2 regions of the Rhodoferax sp. GW821-FHT02C08 genome follow, and region 2 is predicted to be linked to the other one. Evidence: riboswitches for the same ligand, from Rfam matches in the RefSeq annotation. Region 2 holds a riboswitch; the other holds the start of a gene.

Region 1 (3,206 bases), on a different contig from region 2:
ATGCGAAACAGGCCTCTTGCGCAGGTAATACCTGCGTAAGAAGCTATTAACTTGATAGCAAACTAGGCCAGGTTTTCAAACACCGGATGCAGATCGTCCGCCCAGTGCTGCAGCTCAGCCTGGTCGATATGCAGGTGCGACATGCAGGCCGAACCATGGCGGGCCCATTCGTCCGACTCGCGCGTGCCTTCATGCAGGGCCACCAAGTGCTCGGCCAGCAACAGCATGGCCACCAGATAGCGCACTTCGGGCGGGACGCTGGCCACCGGCAGAATGTCGAAGTCGTGGTGCAGGCGCACGGCGGCCGTCACCAGGGGCGGCAGCTTCCAGGTCTTGGCCACCAGCGCGCCCACCACGGCGTGGTCGGTCTTGTGGGCGGCGTTCTCGGTTGCCACAAAGCTGCGGTCCTGCCGCGCCAGGGCCTCGGCCAGGGTGCCGGCATAGCCCTTCAGGCCCTGCAACATCACCGGTATGCCCACATGGCAGAACAGGCCACAGGTCTGCGCCACGTCGGCATCCACACCGTACAGATGGCGGGCGATATAGGCCATGGCCAGGGATCGGCGGGTCGAGGTTTCCCAGAAATGCTCCAGCAAGGCCGCATCCACGCGGATCGCATGCCGGGTAAAGAAGCCGGTCAGCACGCCCACCGTCTGCTTCACGCCCAGCATGGCGATGGCCTCGCCCACGGTACGGGCCGGGCGCGAGCGGGCAAACAGCGGGCTGTTCGAATAACGTATCAGCGCCGCCGCCATGGCCACGTCCTGGCTGGCAATGCGGGCGATGGCGGCGGGGTCGGGGTCGCCGCCCCGCACTTCGCCCTGCAGCGCCAGCAAGAGCTGGGGGCACGGCGGGATCACGATATCCCGCACGGCGCCCTTGGCCTTGGCGGTTTCCAGTTCTCGGTCTATGTCTGCCAGCTGCATCGCGCCCCCTTAGTCCACGGAATTATGCCGACTTGCGCTTGGGTAGAATCCCCCCCGTCAGGAGAGAGTTTTCATCCGAAAACCGCCGAAGGCGCAGGGCCCCGCTACGTGGGCCTGAACGCTCAGGCAAAAGGACTGACAAGCGTTTCTCATCAAACGTCACCCCACTGGAGAGAAGTCCGCCCCGAGCGGACTCACCGAAGGCGCAACCCGCAGTCGGCCTGCACCACCGCAAGGCCGGCCCGGCGAATCGCTCAGGTAAAGCGGACAGCGGGGACCACACATGGCCGTCAAAGGCCATGATCCGATTGTGTGTCCCCGAAAGAACCGCCATGGCCGATTTGTTACTCACTCCCCTCAACGCGCTGCATCTGGAGCTCGGCGCCCGCATGGTGCCCTTCGCTGGCTACAGCATGCCGGTGCAGTACCCGGCCGGCCTGATGGCCGAACACCACCACACGCGTAACGCCGCCGGCCTGTTCGACGTATCCCACATGGGCCAGTTGCGCCTGGTCGGCCCCGATGCCGCTGCGGCCTTTGAAACCCTGGTGCCAGTCGACGTGATCGACCTGCCCGTAGGCAAGCAGCGCTACGGCCTGCTGCTGAACGACGAGGGCGGCATCCGCGACGACCTGATGTTTTTCAAGCAGGCGGAAGATGACATCTTCGTCGTCGTCAACGGTGCCTGCAAAGCAGCGGACATTGCCCACATCCAGGCCCGGATCAGCCTGCATTGCGAAGTCATCCCCATGCCGGAAATGGCGCTGCTGGCGCTGCAAGGCCCCAAGGCTGTAGACGCGCTGTCGCGCCTGGCGCCCGGCGTGGAAAAGCTGGTGTTCATGACCGGCGGCCATTTCATTGTTTCCGGCATCCCCTGCTTCTTGACCCGCAGTGGCTATACCGGCGAAGACGGTTTTGAAATTTCGGTACACCAAGACCAGGCCGAGGCACTGGCCCGCGCTCTGCTGGCCCAGCCCGAAGTCCAACCCATAGGCCTGGGCGCACGCAACTCGCTGCGCCTGGAAGCTGGCCTGTGCCTGTATGGCAACGACCTGGACACCAGCACCACCCCCATCGAAGCCGGCCTGAACTGGGCCCTGCAAAAAGTACGCCGCGCTGGTGGCGCGCGTGAAGGCGGCTTCCCAGGCGCTAGCAAAATACTAGCGCAACTCGCAGGTAAACCAGGCACTACAACCAAGAAACGTGTGGGACTGATGGCACTGGAACGTATCCCGGTGCGTGAACACACAGCCTTGCAGGACACCGCAGGCAACGCAATTGGCGAAGTCACCAGCGGCTTGCTTGGCCCCACGGTAGACAAGCCGATTGCAATGGCCTACGTGGCGCCAGAATTTGCCACCATCGGCACCCGTATCAACGCCATCGTGCGAGGCAAAATCGTGCCGATGGAAGTCACGTCCATGCCATTCACCCCGAACAATTACTTTCGCGGTTAATTCAACTTTTTACAGGAGCACCCCCATGAGCATCAAGTACACCGAAGACCACGAATGGCTGAACATCGAGGGCGACACCGCCACCGTCGGCATCACGCACCACGCGCAAGACGCATTGGGTGACGTAGTGTTCGTCGACCTGCCCGCCGTCGGCGCAAGCTTCGCGCAAAAAGACGTGGCCGGCGTGGTCGAGTCCGTGAAGGCCGCGGCCGATGTGTACATGCCTGTCTCCGGCGAGATCACCGAGGTCAACGAAGCCCTGCGCGCCGACCCTGCTCTGGCCAACACCGACCCACTGGGCGCTGGCTGGTTCTTCAAGGTCAAGCTGTCAGACGCATCGCAAGTCGCCGCCCTGCTGGACGAAACCGCCTACAACGCATTTAGCCAAAACGCCTAACCCTCCCTAGACCTGCCCCATGACGACCTCCCTGCACGAACTAGAAAACGCCAGCGAATTCATCGCCCGCCACATCGGCATCGACGCTGCCGACGAAACCCTGATGCTGGAAGTGATTGGCTCCAGTTCGCGCCGGGATCTGATTGACGGCATCGTGCCGCGCTCCATCGCGCGCAGCACGCCAATGGATCTGCCAGCGCCCGTGACCGAGGCGGCAGCACTGGCCGAGCTGAAGGCTATTGCCGCCAAGAACCAGGTCTTCAAAAGCTTCATCGGCCAGGGCTATTACGGTACCCACACCCCCGGCGTGATCCAGCGCAACATCCTGGAGAACCCCGCCTGGTACACCGCCTACACGCCCTACCAGGCCGAGATTTCGCAAGGCCGCATGGAGGCGCTGGTCAACTTCCAAACCATGGTCTGCGA
Region 2 (3,206 bases):
TCCACGCCGTAGTAGCCGAGCACGGCTTTCACCGGCGCCTTCTTGGCCAGCAGCTTGACCAGCGCGCCATTGAAAGCGCCACCGATATCGATGTCGCCGGTGACCACGGCCTGCACGTCCTGCGGGCCGCTGATGGTGTTGCCCACCCACTTGGCTTTCAGCGGCGCCAGATAGCCCAGACTTTCGGCCAGCTCGATCCAGACCACCTGGCCGGCCGAGCCCTGGTAGCGGATGTCGGTGACTTCCAGGGCCTCTTGCGCCAGGGCCTGGGCCGACAGCCCGAAGGCCACTGCCGCGGCGGTAAATAGCTTGAAAACGGTTCGCATGCATGTCCCTTGGGAGTTGTCGTGAAGTTGCAGCGTAGATTGGCAAGGCCTACGCAACAACGAAGGAAATTGCGCATGCATATGCGCATCTGTGCGGTGTAGATGCACATGCGAATTCCGTGCTTTGGTTTCCGGGTTGCAGTTCCTAGCATGGGCGGGTGTTTTTTTCGATCCTGTTTCAACCCGTCTTACCAAGGAAGTTGCATGTCCGCTGTTCTCAACGCTCCCCACGCTGAAATCGTTCCCACACTCGATATCCATCCTTTGGCGGGGCGGATTGGTGCACGCATACAAGGCGTGCGCCTGTCGGGCCAGTTGGCGCCCGAAACCTTTGCCGCCATCCACCAGGCGCTGCTGCAGCACAAGGTGCTGTTCTTCCGCGGCCAGCAGCATCTGGACGATGCCGAGCACCAGCTGTTTGCCGGGCGCTGGGGCAGCATCGTGCCGCATCCCACCGTGCCCTCGCGCAGCGGCACCGAGATTCTGGAGCTGGACTCGAACCACGGCGGCCGGGCTAATTCCTGGCATACCGACGTGACCTTCGAAGCCGCTTATCCCAAGGTATCGGTGCTGCGCGCGCTGACCATTCCGCAGCAGGGCGGCGACACGGTGTGGGCGAATACCGCCGAGGCCTACAACCAGTTGCCGACCGAGCTGAAGGCCCTGGCCGACACCCTGTGGGCGGTGCACGGCAACGACTACGACTACGCCGCCACCCGCGTCGAAGTGGATGCGCATGGCGCCAAGCATTACCGCGAAGTGTTTACCTCGCGCCTGATCGAGGCCCGCCATCCGCTGGTGCGCGTACACCCCGAAACCGGCGAGCGCAGCCTGGTGGCCGGGCATTTCCTGAAGCGCTTTGTGGGCTACAACACGCATGACTCGCAGCGCCTGTTCGAGATCTTCCAGCACCACATCACGCGGCTGGAGAACACCGTGCGCTGGCGTTGGGCCGAGGGCGATGTGGCCATCTGGGACAACCGCGCGACCCAGCACTACGCGATCAATGACTACGGCGACCAGCACCGCGTGGTGCGCCGCGTCACCGTGCATGGTGATCTGCCGGTGTCGGTGCACGGCCGGCGCAGTGCGGCCGAGCCTGCGAAAAATTAGAGCGCGGTTCGGCCGGGTCAATCAGTCGGCCTTATGGGCGGATTCAATTGATTGACCGAGTCATTCCGGTGCTAGGGTGCGTGGACCCCATGCGATAATTGCGGCAGGTACCGGGAGAGTCTGGGGCCCTTGTTGCTCAACAAGTTTGCCCACAGCGCCGAAGGAGCAACCGCCCCGGAAACTTTCAGGCAAAAGGACCGGTACCTGTCACACACATCTGAAGAGCAACCGGGTTTCGTCACCCGGTTCACCGCAGGAGCAAGCGGCTTGGCTATGTGCCAGTCGTGAATCTCTCAGGTCCAAAACAGAGGGGCGATAGCTGCGCACGCTTGTTGCTATCCCCACTTTGACGTTTTGGAACTCTCATCATGAAAAAGTTTGCTGTTATAGGCGGCGGTATTACGGGCGTGACCACGGCATATGCCCTCGCAAAGCGGGGTTTCGCGGTCACTTTGTTTGAAAAACACCGCTATGCGGCCATGGAAACATCGTTTGCCAATGGCGGGCAGTTTTCGGTGTCGAACGCCGAGGTATGGAACCATTGGTCTACCGTGCTCAAGGGGCTGAAGTGGATGCTCAAGAGCGACGCACCTTTATTGGTCAACCCCAAGCCGAGCTGGCACAAGCTGGCCTGGTTTGCCGAGTTCATTGCTGCCATCCCGCACTACGAGAAAAACACCGTGGAGACCACCCGCCTTGCCATTGCTGCGCGTGCGCACCTGAATGCCTGGGCGGATGCGGAAGGGCTGGACTTTGACCACAAGCGCGAAGGCATTCTGCACATCTACCGTGACAAAGCCAGCTTCGACCATGCCGGCAAGGTCTCCAAATTGCTGGCCCAGGGCGGGCTGGACCGCCGCGCGGTCACACCGCAAGAAATGCGCGCCATCGAGCCCACCTTGGCTGGCAACTACTATGGCGGTTATTTCACTGAAAGCGACACCACGGGCGACATCCACAAATTCAGCACCGGCATGGCCTTGGCGGCCGAGCGCCTGGGCGTGCAAACCCGCTATGGCCAGCACATAGATGCCGTGCAGAGCGATGGCAAACAGGTGACTGTCACTGCCAATGATGGAATCGAACGGCAGTCCCATGTGTTTGACGGTGTGGTGGTTTGCGCCGGTACGGCCAGCCGGGACCTGGCGGCGCAGCTGGGCGACCGCGTCAACATCTATCCCGTCAAAGGCTATTCCATTACGGTGAATTTGCAGGATGCACAAAGCCAGGCTGCTGCACCGATGGTGAGCCTGCTGGACGACGGCACCAAATTGGTCACCAGCCGCTTGGGTGTGGACCGATTCCGCGTGGCCGGTACGGCGGAGTTCAATGGCTATAACCGGGATATCCGGGCCGACCGCATCCGTCCTTTGGTGGAATGGGTACAGCAGTGCTTTCCGGGTGTGCGCACCGAAAGTGTGGTGCCCTGGGCTGGACTGCGCCCCATGATGCCCAACCTGCTGCCTCGGGTGGGCAAAGGCAAGCGACCTGGCGTGTTCTACAACACCGGGCACGGGCACCTGGGGCTGACTCTGTCGGCCGTGACGGCCGATATGGTGGGCGCCATCGTTGCCTCCAGCTACGCCTAGCCGGTGTTATTCGCTCAGGCGAACGTAGGTGGACAGCAGGCTGCTTTTGTTGACCACGCCCAGTTGTGGGCTGGTGCAGTAAGCGACCCAGCAAGGATGCACCCAGCGCGGCCAACTGCACCATGGAGACCTCTCGGCTTATGGAGCCGCCGCTGGCGATGCTGAGCAGGGAAGAGCC

Evidence for each region. A riboswitch is a leader RNA that binds a small molecule or an ion and turns the genes downstream of it on or off. The one in region 2 is predicted to bind glycine.
Region 1: linked by a shared signal. The riboswitch ahead of gcvT (glycine cleavage system aminomethyltransferase GcvT) and the one ahead of AC07VY_RS21570 (D-amino acid dehydrogenase) in region 2 are both predicted to bind glycine.

The regions. Positions count from the first base shown of each region.
Region 1 is NZ_JBWKVR010000027.1:56,405-59,610, reverse strand. Features, by position in the region: gene AC07VY_RS23255 (HDOD domain-containing protein) at 63-926, opposite strand; glycine riboswitch at 975-1,074, shown strand; glycine riboswitch at 1,084-1,207, shown strand; gene gcvT (glycine cleavage system aminomethyltransferase GcvT) at 1,259-2,383, shown strand; gene gcvH (glycine cleavage system protein GcvH) at 2,409-2,780, shown strand; gene gcvP (aminomethyl-transferring glycine dehydrogenase) at 2,800-3,206, shown strand, end outside.
Region 2 is NZ_JBWKVR010000022.1:66,231-69,436, forward strand. Features, by position in the region: gene AC07VY_RS21560 (ABC transporter substrate-binding protein) at 1-326, opposite strand, end outside; gene AC07VY_RS21565 (TauD/TfdA dioxygenase family protein) at 531-1,439, shown strand; glycine riboswitch at 1,541-1,649, shown strand; gene AC07VY_RS21570 (D-amino acid dehydrogenase) at 1,808-3,028, shown strand; partial or broken gene AC07VY_RS21575 (chloride channel protein) at 3,111-3,206, opposite strand, start outside.